One region of the Fictibacillus sp. KU28468 genome, then DNA from elsewhere that is predicted to be linked to it. Evidence: riboswitches for the same ligand, from Rfam matches in the RefSeq annotation. Region 1 holds a riboswitch; the other holds the start of a gene.

The links. Region 1 has a riboswitch for cyclic di-AMP ahead of OKX00_RS16235 (APC family permease). Riboswitches for the same ligand answer to the same signal wherever they lie in the genome.
Region 2: another riboswitch for cyclic di-AMP. It lies ahead of OKX00_RS18510 (potassium channel family protein); the one in region 1 lies ahead of OKX00_RS16235 (APC family permease).

Annotation. Positions count from the first base shown of each region.
Region 1 covers NZ_CP110666.1:3,114,638-3,122,555, forward strand. The annotation lists gene OKX00_RS16225 (TrmB family transcriptional regulator) at 104-862, opposite strand; gene OKX00_RS16230 (MFS transporter) at 1,006-2,199, shown strand; gene OKX00_RS16235 (APC family permease) at 2,231-4,054, opposite strand; cyclic di-AMP (ydaO/yuaA leader) riboswitch at 4,164-4,307, opposite strand; gene OKX00_RS16240 (hypothetical protein) at 4,453-4,590, shown strand; gene OKX00_RS16245 (hypothetical protein) at 4,792-5,118, shown strand; gene OKX00_RS16250 (hypothetical protein) at 5,358-5,759, opposite strand; gene OKX00_RS16255 (hydrolase) at 5,904-6,470, opposite strand; gene OKX00_RS16260 (1,4-dihydroxy-6-naphtoate synthase) at 6,474-7,319, opposite strand; gene OKX00_RS16265 (futalosine hydrolase) at 7,329-7,918, opposite strand, start outside.
Region 2 covers NZ_CP110666.1:3,524,266-3,532,183, reverse strand. The annotation lists gene OKX00_RS18525 (hypothetical protein) at 1-30, shown strand, start outside; gene cls (cardiolipin synthase) at 77-1,579, shown strand; gene OKX00_RS18515 (undecaprenyl-diphosphate phosphatase) at 1,651-2,433, shown strand; cyclic di-AMP (ydaO/yuaA leader) riboswitch at 2,510-2,647, shown strand; gene OKX00_RS18510 (potassium channel family protein) at 2,737-3,393, shown strand; gene OKX00_RS18505 (TrkH family potassium uptake protein) at 3,400-4,749, shown strand; gene OKX00_RS18500 (branched-chain amino acid transporter BcaP) at 4,797-6,176, opposite strand; gene OKX00_RS18495 (hypothetical protein) at 6,322-6,783, opposite strand; gene hutP (histidine utilization transcription antiterminator HutP) at 6,978-7,412, shown strand; gene hutH (histidine ammonia-lyase) at 7,541-7,918, shown strand, end outside.

The sequences.
Region 1 (7,918 bases):
AGTCTTTTCTCCAATAATAAGGGGTGATAGCAGGCGATGATAAGAGCCTGCTGATTTGTGAAACAAACGGAGCGCCAGAAATCAACAACATTGACTAACAGAGCTAATATCTTAAGTTCAACAGAACATTCCTTACAGCTTCATCCTTCATGACGGTGTCTTTGTATTTTCTTGTGATTTCTGTTAGTGCCACATCATGATAAAAGAATTCCGCGAAGAATTTGACGAGAGGACGTGATTTCGTCCGAATGGCTTGCCAGGCCGTATCTTCCATCCCAGCAAAGAGCATCTCCTCTTCGTCCACGATCAGGATCCGGCTTCTCTCCAACGTTCCGTGCTGCGTATCTGGTATTAAAGTCGAGACGTCCGGAATTTCCGTGGAGAGTTCACCGATCACATGAATTTTTACTGAAAGCCCGTTTTTATATTTCTCTTCCAGTAAAGAGAGATAGCCTGTTAAGTCATCCGCCCACCCAGAAATGATAATGGATTGTTCCGCTCCCTGCAGCAGACCTTGCAGGACAGATTGGATGGACTGATTGTCTTTCAGCGTCCACACCCGGTCGTCGGTTACTGTTTTTTTTATCTGTGCTTCTCTAAGCTGCTGTACATTGGTCTCAAAGTCGGCTTTGAGCTTTTTAATCGTTGCCTCGATCGGCAGTGCGGTATACAGCCGCTTTTTTTCCACCGTTGATTCCATGATCATTCCTTTTTCCGCCAGACGGTGAAGCACCTCATACACTTTGGAACGGGGAACTCCAGAACGTTTGACAATACCGGTAGCATCCAGCGGCTGATCCTCGGTGATTAAGGATTGATACACCTGGCTTTCATATTGAGTAAATCCGAATTGCTGCAGCATGTTTTTGACTCCTTGACTTTAATCACTATGTAAATCATAACACAGTCCTTTCCAATTTATGTACAAACAAACTTTTATCTTGTTTTTCCTTTTATAAATGTTACTATTACAGTGGTAACTTTTTCACAAAAGGATGAATAGCTATGAATAAACGTGTTTACTTATTGACCATCGTATCTTTTGTTGTAGGTATGGTTGAATTGATCATTGGCGGAATACTTGATCTCGTGGCGGAAGACTTACATGTCAGCATCGGCCATGCCGGTTTTCTGATCACAGCATTTTCGCTTGTTTTTGCGATCGCCTCACCTCTTCTTCTTATGATGACATCTAAAGTAGAAAGAAAACGCCTTACCCTGCTGACACTGCTCGTGTTTTTTGCCGGAAACGGCATTGCGATCTTCAGCCCGACATACAGTGTGCTCTTGATTGCTCGAATCCTATCAGCGGCAAGCGGCTCTCTGCTGGTTGTTCTGTGCATCACAATCGCATCTAATATCGTATCTGAACAATATCGTGCTCGTGCCATCGGTGTCGTTTTCATGGGAATCAGTGCCTCGCTCGTGCTTGGAGTTCCGATCGGATTAATGCTTGGAAATGCATTCGGCTGGCGTGCTCCTTTTATTTTGATCGCTGGATTGACGCTGCTTTCCATGGCTGGGGTTTACTTTTTTATGGAGCAAATGGCTTCAAAACCTGCTGTTTCCCTTATGATACAGATAAAGACGCTGAAAAACCGAAAGCTTCTGTTCGGCCAGTTAACGTCCTTCCTCTTTTTGGCCGGCCACTTGACGCTTTATGGATATTTAACGCCCTTCTTAAAAACAGCCCTTGGCCTGAACGGAACGTGGGTAAGCATTGTTTATCTCGTCTTTGGCTGTGCGGCGGTAGCTGGCGGAGGTGTTGGAGGTTTTCTTGCTGACCGTTTGGGTACGAAACGCTCTATTATTGGATTTATCATCCTTTTCGGGTTTACGATGTTCGTTATTCCTTATACAACGTTTTCCCTTCCGTTTTTCTTGAGCGTGATGATTATCTGGAGCATGCTGAGCTGGGCCATTACACCCGCGATGCAGAGCTATCTTATCGAATCTTCCACTGCTGAAACTTCAGATATCCAGCAAAGCCTGAACAACACGGCGCTTCACTTTGGTATTGCGTTCGGTTCTGCCATCGGCGGTTTTGTGATTGAGCAATCTACCGTAGAATCCAATGCAACCGTCGGCGGATGTTTCATTATTATCGCCCTGGCTACCGCTTTGATTTCAATGTCAGAACGCAAGCGGAGCTTATCAGCCTTACGAATCCATCCTAAAACAGAAAAAACACTTCCGTGAGGTAAAATCTTCGGAAGTGTTTTTTCATCAACTATTTTTTAAAACGGTAAGGCACGGTCGCAATAACCACATCTCGTTTAAAGAGCAAATACGCTCGAATCAGTAAGCTTGACTGGTTATGAAGAATATTATGCCAGCTTTTCTTCGTAATGAACTGAGGTATCAATACGGTTACTTGATAGTTATTTTCATTCGCTTTATGCTGTACCGTGTCAATAAATTTCGTCAATGGCTGGATAATGCTTCGATAATGGGAATGCAGCGTAACGAGGCGCACATTCGGCTGCCATTTCTTCCATTTTTCTTCGAATATTCTTTCATCCTCACGCTCAAATGCAACATATACCGCTATGACCTGATCTGTAAGTGAGGTAGCAAAATTGATGGAGTTTTCAACAACTTGTGTAATTCCTGCTACAGGTACGATAATGACGTTGCCTTCAATCGTCTTCGGCTGCTGATCCGGTTTAATTCTTAATTGTTCCCCTACTAATTCATAATGTGTTTTGATCTTATGAAAGATGATGACGATGATCGGCAAGAAGATTAATACCGGCCACACCTGTGGAAATTTAGTAAAGAAGAACATCAGGGTTACCGTTAAACTGATGAGAGCTCCGGTTGCATTGATAATAAGCTTTGATACCCATCCCTTTGGTTTTTCCCTGATCCATTTCACGATCATGCCTGACTGAGACAAGGTGAAGGGGATAAACACCCCGACGGCATAAAGCGGAATAAGATGTTCTGTCTGTCCTTTAAACAGGATGATCAGGATAATCGCGCTGACTCCCAATGTAATGATTCCATTTGAGTAACCAAGCCTGTCACCCCTAATGGTGAACATCCGCATGATAAATTTATCTTTTGCAAGGTTAACTGCGAGCAACGGGAAAGCGGAATATCCTGTGTTTGCCGCCAAAATTAGAATTAATGCTGTTGTTCCCTGAATAAAATAATACATATAGTTTCTTCCAAATGTATGGTCGGCAATTTGAGAAACCACTGTCTCCTTTACACTTGGAGTAATTCCATAATAATAAGCCAAATAAACAATTCCTGAAAATAGTAAAGCCAATAATCCGCCCATGGCCATCAACGTCTTTGACGCATTGTTGGGGGCAGGATCCTTGAAATTCGGTATAGCATTGGAAATGGCTTCTACACCTGTTAACGCTGAGCTGCCTGAAGCAAAGGCCTTCAGCAATAAAAACAGACTGATTCCGGCAACTGGTGTTCCAACAGACGTATGTAAGTCAGCAGGCACCTGGCCCGTTGAAATTTGATACAATCCAACACCTATCAAGATAAATAAAGCTAGGACAAACAGATAAACGGGATAAGCTAAAATTGAAGCAGATTCTGTTACCCCGCGCAAATTTAAAGTTGTAAGGAACAAAACAAACACAATCGCAATCGGTACAGTATAAGAATGCAGCGCCGGGAAAGCAGACGTAATAGCATCTGTACCCGCTGACACACTAACTGCCACGGTTAAAATATAATCAACCAGCAGCGAGCCGCCTGCGATTAATCCAGGATTTACTCCTAAATTATCTCTTGAAACAACATAAGCCCCACCGCCATGTGGATAGGCAAAGATGATCTGCCGATAGGATAAAATAAGGGCAGTTAAAAGAATAAGTACACCAACCGCAATGGGAATGGAATACCAGAAAGCCGCAGCACCAACCGTAACTAAGACGATCAAGATCTGCTCCGGTCCATACGCAACAGATGATAACGCATCTGAGGAAAGAATGGCTAAAGCTTTTGTTTTGTTAAGCTTCTGCTCCCCCAGCTCATTTGATTTGAGCGGTCTTCCGATTAATAGTCTCTTTAAATAAGAAAACACTGTTTTTCCTCCGCCGATAAAAAATTTGTGTATAGATGCACATGAAAAAAGCCCCCAAGCCAATTTTAATAGACCTGCGGACGTTTGTTTACCAGTCTCACAAGCTTCATTTCCTTCTCATTAACGCTTACGAGGTTAGCTGTCGGATTCGGGCCATTGAGTAGCCCTACCTGCTTAAGGATTCACCCCCAGGACTTTTTAAAAAAGCCCATTATGGTTCCCCCGCACCAATTGGTTTAAGCGATTTAAGAATTTGAAACTTAGATAATAATACTCCTCTCTTAAAAAAATGTAAATACAAAGATTAAAAACTTTACTTAAAGGTAATTTTAAAGATGTGGGTAATATTTAATATACAAAGAAATTTTGAACTTCCCGAAAAAAAAGGAGGATTTAAAATGTCTAAAAAAGAAGGGCACTTATTCTCAGATGAGTTCCTGGAGCAACTAGCTAAAGAGATCAACGAGCAATACGGCGGACCGGAATTTAACAAAAGCGACGAAGAACCAGATATAGAAACAGAAGAAATGATATAAATCAACTTGAATGATGAAGAGCCTGGAGCGTTGAAATCCCCGGCTCTTTCCATCCTCCATCGTGGTTATTCATATCATCCTCATTTGAAGTGCCCGTTTACGGTAAACCTTCATATAAAAATAGGTAAAAATAGGAATGCCCCTTACGTTCAGGACTATATTGATATAGTCACGTAAAAAATGAATGGCAGGAGGCTTTCTATGTACCTTTTTAAAAGAATGGATCGCCTTGTTGAAATGGCAGCATACTCTGTTCAGAACCGCTTTTCTAAAACTGCATTACTCGTAATGACTTCAATTGCTTCTGCAGTGACTGCACTCCTGCAATCTGCTGGAGGTACTCTGCCGATGATCGGACTCATCATCAGCCCCCTTTCCACTCTTCCTGTTGTTTTGATCACCATCATCTCTCCGCTTCTTGGGTTTTACTCCTTCGCTTTAACATGTCTGCTCCTTGTTATTGTGCAGCCTAGTGAATTATTGATTTTTATTTTTACAACCGGTTTGGCTTGGATTGGGATTGGGTAATGGCTTTACTTTTTTTAAAAGACGTATTTTGATTGTAACCACTGGTTCCATTTGTCTTATTTCTGGAATTTGCATCATGCTGATCGGATTTCAATTTCCTCTATTCGGGCCCGCATTCCACAGTACCGGCAACTTTTATCTTTGGCTGTACCTATTGCTTTTCACGTGGGGATATAGTTTGGCCTGGCTGGAAATCACATGGTTTATCCTAAAAAAATATGTGAGGAGACAGCTATGATCTAAACTTTAAAGTTTTGTCCGTTCAACGTAATATCCTGGCCCGGATAATCATGAAAATACCTGAACTCCTTCAAGCATCCTGAGTCTTTCCCGACTACTCCTGAATTGGTAGCCGTTCCTTGCCCGATGACTTTATTTCCCTGTCTAGTTACTTCTATCACTCTGCCTGAACCTGTTGCCACACCTGCTTCCCCGACAATAAGCCTTCCTCTTGCCGTAAATAATAAACTGATTGGATGCTGTAACCCTTTTACAGCCGCTTCGATTCGATAGCCTTCTTTCAGGGCAATGTCACCCGGATTGGTTGTTCCTTCTCGGTCCATAGATTCTCTCTCTCTCGTTATACAGTATGGATATTCATCACGTACAGGTCTTATTCTTGAACGATCGTTACCTTTCATCTTGAGCTTCATCTATTACATATTTTTCTTCCCTCGTCTCATACTGAGAGCAGTATCTTACCTGGGGTGATAAGCAAATGGCGTAACAAAGGTTACGAAAACAGCCATTAAAAAAGAAGGAAGGACCGAAATCCTTCCTTCTTTTCAGTTCACGTGAGTGTGTTTCAAAAATTCATCCAGCGTCCTTACCTTACCGATTTTCGGAAAAATAAAGCGGCAGGATGCGTCATGCTCTTCCTGGCTGAGCGCAACCATCGCGTCCGTTATGAAAACTTGGTTGTATCCAAACTGGAAGGCTTCTCTCGCCGTACTTTCAACACCGATGTTGGTGGCAATCCCGCAGAGCACAATGGTGTCAATTCCGCGGCGCCTGAGCTGAAGATCAAGATCCGTACCAAAAAAAGCTCCCCATTGGCGCTTCGTGACGACGTAATCATTGTCCTTAACACCAAGTTCAGGTGCAAACTCAGCCCAGTCAGCAGGGCGTTCAGCAGAAGCAGCAGGCTTGTCAATCGCCGGTTTCAATGCATCTTTTCCATCATGAAACTCCACGTTCACGAACGATATAAATCCCTCTTTTTGGCGGAACAGCTTCACCAATTCAGCAGCCTTCTCCACTACCTCTTGTCCGCCAGGGAATTTGACGATCCCTTTTTGAAGATCGATAATGACGAGCGCTGTTTTATGAAAATCGATGTTTAGTGAATTCATAGCTTAGTTCTTCATTTTTAAAAGTGTGGAATAGTTTCTTTCCGGTACAAGACCTTCTTTCGCCGCGCGATTAAGCAAAGAAATGATCGCTTCATAGCCCTTTTCGCCTAAATCAGCGGTAAATTCATTCACATAGAGGTTGATGTGCTGCTGAGCTACATCGAGTGATAGTTCGCTTGCATGCTGCATGACATATTCTCTTGACGCTTCTGGAGAGTCCCACGCATAGGCAACTGAGGAACGAATCCATTTCGTGATTGATTTAATATCCATCGACTTGCGGGCAATAATCGCACCGAGCGGTATCGGCAGCCCAGTGTCCTCTTCCCACCAGTTACCCATATCGGCCAACAGGTTCAAGCCATAATTTTGATAGGTAAAACGGGCTTCATGAATGACGAGGCCAGCATCAATCTTACCTTCTTTAACAGCCGGCATGATTTGGTCAAACGGCATTACGACTGTTTCTCCAATTCCGCCTGGTACATTTTGAGCTGCCCATAGGCGGAACAGCAAATAAGCCGTAGAACGTTCGCTCGGCACGGCAACCCTTTTTCCTGACAGCATGTCCGGACTTACTTCGCCATTTTGATTCACAAGAACAAGCGGGCCGCAGCCTCGTCCAAGTGCTCCTCCGCAAGGAATCAAATCATAATGATCCAGCACCCAAGGAAGTGCAGCATACGAAATCTTTAGTATATCTGGCCCCTCCTGTCGGGCAGCCCATCCGTTTGTAATGTCAATATCGGCATAGGTCACATCAAATTCCGGTGTGCCTGGCACCATTCCATGGACCAATGCATGAAACACAAACGTATCATTCGGGCATGGTGAAAAGGCGATGCTCATTTTACTCATTTATAATACCTCCATTAAAACTTTACTTGCTGATTCAAGGGATATCAGCGCATCTTTTATCCGCCATCCCTCACGATCACGAGGACCTACCGTATTGGAGATCGCCCGGATTTCGAGCACCGGCAGATTATACTCCTGTGCCGCCAATGCCACACCGTATCCTTCCATCGCTTCAGCTGCGGCTTCCGGTTCCCGTTCCATTAATTCTTCAGTCGTTTCTGTGGTCCCTGTCACCTTTGAAAGAGTAAGAATAGGTGCTGTTTGTGCGATTAGACCAGCTTTTGACAGTGCAGATGATATAGCCAGTACGAACCTTTCATCCACTCCAACTCTAGTTGAAGAACCAAATCCCAGCTCGTCCAGACTGAGGAAGCCATCGGTAGATTCAGCACCTAAATCGGCACAGACAATTTCATTTGAGATCACCAGTGAACCAATGTCAGCTCTATTGGCAAAACCACCGGCAATTCCTGCATTAATGACAAGATTATATGTATTGGCGTTTAATGCCTTCATCGTATTGATGGCAGATGCAACAGGTCCAACACCTGCCAGTACAACATCCACTCGGGGATCATGCCATCCGCGAA
Region 2 (7,918 bases), 410 kb from region 1:
CAGCCCCTTCTTCTTAGTTTAATGGACTAATTTTACGGGAATTTTAGTTGAAAACTAAGCAGTAGGAGAATGAGCCATGAAACGAATTCTTGAATTTCTATTTGTCCTTGCAATGATTGCAGCTTTGTACATCATCTTTTTTTCAAATTTAGGATTGTATTGGAAGTTGGGGAGCGCAGCTGTTTATTTCGCGATTCTTTTTATCACTATTTATTCCCTTCTGCTCGAAAACCGGACAGCGCAGCATACGCTGGTCTGGATCTATGCTTTAGTGTTCATTCCTCTTTTCGGTTATATTTTTTACTTGTATTCCGGACAGCTTTACTTAAAGGGCCACCTTTTCAAGAGCAAACGGAAGCATGACAGGGAAGAATTGCAGCTGCTGGCAAAAAGGGAACAGAAACCGGACTGGTCTTTGTTTAATGAACATCAAGCTTGTTTTTCAAAATTTGCGCATAACGTGACGATGACCTTTCAAAACAGTGCCACCCAAACAAAAATACTTAAGAACGGGCAAGAAACGTTTCCGGAAATTAAACGCCGGCTGCTGGAAGCCAAGAGGTACATACATATCGAATATTACATATTCCGATCGGACCGGCTAGGAAAAGAATTGATTGATATATTAATCCAAAAATCAGAAGAAGGGGTTGAAGTTCGCTTTTTATTTGATGCGGTGGGAAGCTTGACTCTCTCTTCGAATGAAATTGACCGGATGAAAAAAGCAGGCGTTCAGGTGCATCCGTTCCTGCCTATTAAATATGGATTCTTTAATCAAAAGTTTAATTTTAGAAATCACCGCAAGATTATCGTCATTGACGGAGCAGTGGGATTTGTCGGAGGCCTGAACGTAGGAATTGAATATTTGGGAGAGGACCAAAAATTCGGTTTTTGGCGTGATACCCATATGGTCATGGAGGGAGAGGCCGTTCAGACGCTTCATGCTGTGTTCCTTCTGGACTGGGATTACGTAAGTGAAGAATACCTGCTGGAGAATGAGGAGTATACCAAACCTGTTCCTGTTGAAGGGAACGGTGCGGTTCAGGTGGTTCCAAGCGGACCGGATACCCAGGAAGGAATCATGAGTGATTTGTATTATTCTCTCATTTCCTGTGCGACCAAATCCATCTGGATCGCCACGCCTTATTTTGTTCCAAATGAAGCCATCAGAACCGCTTTAAGAATTGCTTCCCGTAAAGGGGTTCAGGTAAGGCTGATGGTGCCTGAGATCAACGACAGCTTCCTGACACAGTATGCCACAAGATCGTATTTTCCTGAATTGCTGCGCAGCGGCATTGAGATCTATTCCTATAAGAAAGGATTTATGCACCAGAAGGTAATGATCGTGGATGGGGATATGGCATCCATTGGTACAGCGAACATGGACATGAGAAGCTTTCATCTGAACTTTGAAGTGAATGTCTTTTTAACGGGAACTTCATCGATTAAGGACCTTGTAGAACACTATGAGGAAGATATGAAAGAAAGTGAAAAGGTACGGCCTGTCGGCTTCTATAAAAGGGGGCTCTGGGAACGTACGAAGGAATCATTTGCCCGGTTGTTCTCTGGTGTTCTATAAGAGAAACCCTTGTACTAACTTTCCTCTCCGGTGAATACGTTTTATCATGATGAGTGATAAGAGGTGAACACATGGATTGGCTTGAAGCGGTCATATTAGGAATCATTCAGGGGCTGACTGAATTTTTGCCTGTCAGTTCCACCGGACATCTCCTTTTGGGAAGGCATTTCTTTCGGCTGGATGAAGCAGGGCTTTTTCTCGACAGCATGCTTCATATTGGTACGCTGATTGCAGTGATGACGATTTATTGGCGAGAGATAAAAGAACTGATTAAGCAGCCATTCAGCAGACTGTCCATGCTGCTTGTGGCAGGCACTATACCCACCGTTATTATAGGCTTGTCATTTAAGGACTATTTTGAGGAAATCTCGAAGACCGGTGTTACTGTAGGATGGGAGTTTCTTGCCACAGGGTGTGTGCTTTGGTTTGCGGATACCATGAAATCAAGAGGACATAAGAAGCTGGAAGACATTACGATCATGGATGCGGTTTTAATTGGAAGTTTTCAGGGAGCAGCAATCCTGCCTGCAGTATCCCGTTCAGGGTTAACGATTGCTGCAGCACTTTTCCGTAAGATTGACAGGGGAACAGCGGCTTACTTTTCCTTTTTGTTATCCATACCTGCGATTGCCGGCGGTTGTCTGCTTCAAGTGAAAGATGTGCTGGGCGGCCAGGCGGAACAATTATCGTTCTTCTCCCTTTTCCTTGGGACAGCCATGTCAGCATTATTTGGCTACATAGCGGTTAAATGGATGATCTCTCTAGTGAAAAAAGGTTCTTTAAAGGGTTTTGCTATATATGTATGGCTCCTTGGCATTTCAATTGTTGGAATGCAGGCAGCAGGTGTTTTTTAACCTAAAATGAAGTCCTTAAGAAAGCATTGACAATTAACATTTGCAGGATTACATTATATTTATTCAAAATCCCATAGCCTTTAAATCGCTTAATTTTAAAGATCTTGTTAAGAGCGGGGGAACCACCTTTTTTGGGGTGAATCTTAGAAATAAGAAGGGATACTTTCAATTCCTAATCCGGCAGCTAACCTCGTAAGCGTTATACAGGAAGAAAGGGACAGTTTGGAAAGTAGCTGACCATTTTTTATAATGGTCTTTTTTTATTTGTTCTTAACTGATATTTGTTTCTAAGGAGAGAGAAGAATGGACAAGCAGTTTGCCGTTATAGGGTTAGGCCGTTTCGGTGGAAGCATATGCAGAGAATTTGCAAAAATGGGTTATGAAGTCATGGCTGTTGACCGGGATATCGAGCGGGTAAATGAATACGCCAGTATTGCTACTCAGGCTGTACAGGCAAACTCTACAGACGAGAAAGCATTAAGCGCCCTCGGTATTCGAAATTTCAATCATGTGATCGTATCGATTGGGGAAGATATCCAATCCAGTATCTTAACTACGCTTCTTTTAAAAGAAGCAGGAGTGAAAAGAGTCTGGGTTAAAGCTCAAAATGACTATCATCATAAAGTCCTTGAAAAAGTGGGTGCGGACCGAATCATACATCCTGAACGTGACATGGCCCTCAGGGTAGCACAGCTCATTACGTCTGAGAAAATTATTGATTTTATTGAACTATCCAACGAACACAGCATCATTGAAGTGGGAGTCACTGACAAACTTGCAGGCAAAACCCTGACGGAACTTGATGTCCGTGCCAAATATGGATGTAACATTGTCGCAATAAAAAAAGACAACGATATTCTTGTTTCTCCCATTGCCAATGTGGTATTGAAGCCAGGTGATGTTCTCGTAGTGATCGGACAAAATAAAGATTTAAACCGTTTCGAAAATGAAGGAGTGTAGTTTTCAGTGGCACTTAAAGTAGAGAGACGCAGTTCGTTCTTTTACCATCCGATCAAGCTGAATCCTCCCCAGATTCTCGCACTTGTTTTCTTGGCTCTCGTGCTTGTTGGCGGAGTGCTTCTCAAGCTGCCGATCGCTGCTGAAGAGCATATGAGTTGGATCGACGCTTTCTTTACCGCAGTATCAGCAGCAACAGTGACAGGCCTGGTTACCGTTGATCCTGGATCTGCCTTCACGCTGTTCGGTCAGATCGTTATCCTATTTCTCATCCAAGTGGGAGGACTTGGAATCATGTCCTTTGCTGTACTGGTCGTTCTCATGCTCGGGAAACGTATTGGCATCAAGCAGCGGCTTATCATGCAAGAGGCATTAAACCAGCCTTCCATTGGCGGAGTAATCAGGCTGGTAAGAAATCTTCTTCTCTTTTCTTTAATTATCGAGTCGATTGCTGTCTTCTTTCTTTCTTTGCGATGGGTCCCGGATCTGGGCTGGGGCAAGGGAATTTATTATAGTATTTTTCATACGATAGCAGCTTACAATAATGCTGGTTTTGGTTTGTGGCCAGACAATCTTACGAGGTATGTCGGTGACCCTACCGTCAACCTTGTGATTACACTTTTAATCATTACCGGCGGAATTGGTTTTACGGTACTTGTGGATCTTTGGTATAGCCGAAAGTGGCGAAATCTTTCACTTCATTCAAAAATCATGATTATCAGCACGATTTTAGTCAACCTGGTTTCCATTCTGCTCATTTATGCATTTGAATACAATAATCCTCATACACTGGGCCATCTTTCACAGTCTGATAAAATATGGGCAGCTTATTTTCAGGGCATTTCTCCACGGACAGCTGGATTTAATACGATTGACATCGGGAGTATGAGGCAGGATTCAATATTATTTACAATCATGCTCATGTTCATTGGGGCAGGGAGTACATCTACTGGCGGAGGAATAAAGCTGACAACATTCATTGTCATCATCTTTGCAGTCGTTACCTTTTTGCGCGGAAAGGAAGATACGACCATTATGAAACGGACGATACGCAATACAGTCATCTTTCGGGCGCTTGCCATCGCAACGATCAGCATGATGCTTGTATTCGGTGGAGCCATTCTGTTGGCAATGACTGAGAAAGCTCCTTTCCTTAACATTCTGTTTGAGGTAGTCTCTGCATTCGGTACAGTCGGGCTGACAATGGGCTTAACATTCCACCTCACTTTTTTCGGCAAAATCGTTATTATCTGCATTATGTTCTTGGGGAAAATCGGGCCTCTGACGCTCGCTTTCTCCATTGCTAAACCGAATAAAGCTAACATTCGCTATCCTGATGGCGAAGTGTTTACAGGATAAAAAAGAGGCGCGGGAAATTCTCCGCACCTCTTTTTTTATGGTTTTATTTAATTAAGTTTGCTTCTCGTGCGGGCGTAAAAAAAATAAACGATTAGGCCGATAGAAATCCAGATGACAAAAGAAATCCATGTGATCGAAGGAAGACTGATCATCAAGTAAAGACAGAATAAAACGGTTAAGATCGGCAATACAGGAACAAATGGAGCTTTGAATGCTCTTTCCAGGTTTGGATGTGTTTTCCTTAACACGATCACAGCTACGGCGATAAGAGCAAATGCTGACAATGTTCCCATGTTAACTAGGTGTGCAAGCGTTGTAAGATCGATAAAACCGGCAATTCCGGCTGCGATAAATCCCGTAAGCCAGGTATTTTTGAACGGCGTTTTAAATACCGGATGGACTTTAGAAAGTACAGGAGGCAGCAGGCCGTCGCGGCTCATCGCATAAGAAATTCGAACCTGTCCGAAAAGCATGACGAGCAGAACAGTGGTAATTCCCGTAATCGCACCGACTGATACAAGACCTGCAATGGAATCCTGGCCTACGTAGTGCAGGGCGAATGAAACAGGGTCTGCTACGTTCAATTTATTGTAGGGCACCATACCAGTTAAAATAAGGGATACTACAATATACAATGCGGTACAGATGGTAAGCGACCAGATAATTCCGAGAGGCAGATCACGCTGCGGCCGTTTAACTTCTTCGGCTGCTGTTGCTACTGCGTCGAATCCGATATAGGCAAAGAATACCGTTGCGGCACCAGCTACAATCCCTTCGAAACCAAACGGCATAAATGGTGTCCAGTTATCCGGTTTCACATAGCCGACACCGGCAACAATAAACAGAATAATAACAGCAAGCTTTATGAATACCATAATATTGTTGACACGGGCGCTCTCCCTGATTCCTCTGCTTAATAGCGTAGTAATCAGCAAAATAATGATAACCGCCGGGAGGTTAATCCATCCCCCCTTGCCGGATCCTGGAGCTGTTGCAAGCTCAACTGGAAGGTGAAGGCCGAATCCAGCGATCAATGACTGGAAATAAGCGGACCAGCCGGTTGCAACAGCAGATGTGGCGAGCAAGTACTCCAGCATCAGATCCCAGCCGATCAAAAAGGCAAAAACTTCACCTAGCGTGGCATAAGTATAGGTATAAACACTGCCGGCGATAGGAACGGTCGATGCAAACTCGGCATAGCAGAAGGCGGCGAAAGCACAAGCAAGACCAGATATGATAAAAGAAAGGATGAGAGCAGGACCAGCATGTTCAGCTGCTACAACTCCAGTCAAAACAAATATTCCGGTTCCTATAATAGCCCCGATGCCCAATAATGTTAAATCAAATGCTCCTAATGAGCGGTTCAATCCTTTATTGTTACTTTGAGCTAACATTTCTGAAATGGATTTTTTTCTGAAAATACTCATTGATGACCTCCATTTAAAGATTAATCTTTATAGTTTGAATATATTGAAAATTTTTATTTTCAAACTATTTGTAGTATATTGTCGAATGATGGTCTTGTCAATGGCTAACTAATTAGATAACTTTTCCAGGATCAAGATTTTTAAGTCAATTTCTTAGAAGCTGCTCTAATAATTCACTGTATTTCTTTTTCTCATCTAATGAAGAAACAGCATCATACTTCAACAATGTCTCCTTAATTACTTCCTCTTGTTTCTTAGTGCTCCAGCTTACATAGGCCTGATAGCAGCTGCTTTCCAGGTAAATGTTCAGCATATTATGGTCAGGTCCGAAAAAAAAGGCAAGGTGGTCGATGAACATGCGGATATTATTCAAGTCTACCGGGACGATGTGTGTATCCAAATGGTATTTGTAGGGATTGTATACATCCCTCTGAAATGAAATGCCATAGCATTCATCGTCAAGGAGCAGCCCTGGTGTTGTTGGCAGCAGAAGGAAAGGAGTATCCTGTCCATCATAGCCGATGAAAAAATCATGGCTGTTCTCGTTTTTAACGGGAGGCCGTTTCATGGTGGCATGTACAATTTCTTTTTGAAGGTTTATCAACACTACCACTCTCTTTCATTGATTGATAAACACAGCATGCCCGATAGATTACTAGTTTATACATGTGACATGCTGCCCTGATAAAGTGATAAGTTGTTGAAAGGGAATTGACGAACAATTCAGAAAGGCATAAACTGATTGTAGTGAGCAATTAGTTATTAGTGAAAGCCGCGATTTAAGCGAAAGTAGTGGATAAGATGTCTCTTGCAGAACAAAAGTTAATCGGCAAGCTTGCCATGCTTTATGTATTGGATGAATCTCACCAATTGAAGGTGGCGGAACTCGGATGGCTCCACTGCACCGGTAAAGTAGGTTCCATGGAATCGAATAAAGTAGTGGCAGCAATCGAAACAGCCGCAAAAAAGAACCAGGTTATCAATGGAGGAATCTATCGTGAAACTCATGCGTTATACCATGCCATTATGGAAGCGCTTCACGGAGTTACCCGGGGGCAAGTTCAGCTTGGAACGGTTCTTCGGACGGTAGGTTTACGATTTGCCATTGTTAGGGGACAGCCATATGAGCAGCCGGAAGAAGGAGAATGGATTGCTGTAGCTTTATACGGGACGATCGGCGCACCGGTCAAAGGTCTGGAACATGAAGCCATCGGACTCGGCATTAATCATATATAAATAAAAGCCCATAGCAAATAGTGAAACTTTAGGGGGCTGTGTTTCAAAGAACAGGTTTTTTTGCTGTTCTTTAAATGCAGCCTCTTTTTGCGTTTTTTTACATTATAAAAAAAGGAGAAGGATGACGCATGGTAGTTCTGACAGGACATACGTTGACTTTAGAAGAGGCAAAAAGCATCTTAAGTACCAATGAACGAGTGATCGCCTGTGAAGAAAGTTTAAAAAGAGTAAAAGAAAGCCGAAGAGCAGTAGAAGATATTGTTGCAAAAGGGAAAGTCATCTATGGGATCACGACAGGTTTCGGAAAGCTAAGTGATGTTTATATCGCTCCGGAGGATACTGAAAAACTGCAATTGAATTTAATAAGAAGCCATGCATGCGGAGTTGGAGAGCCTTTTCCTGAAAACGTAAGCCGCCTGATGGTCGTTTTGCGTGCCAACGCTCTATTAAAAGGATATTCGGGAGTAAGGCCGGTTGTTGTAGAAACGCTGATTAAACTTGTAAAC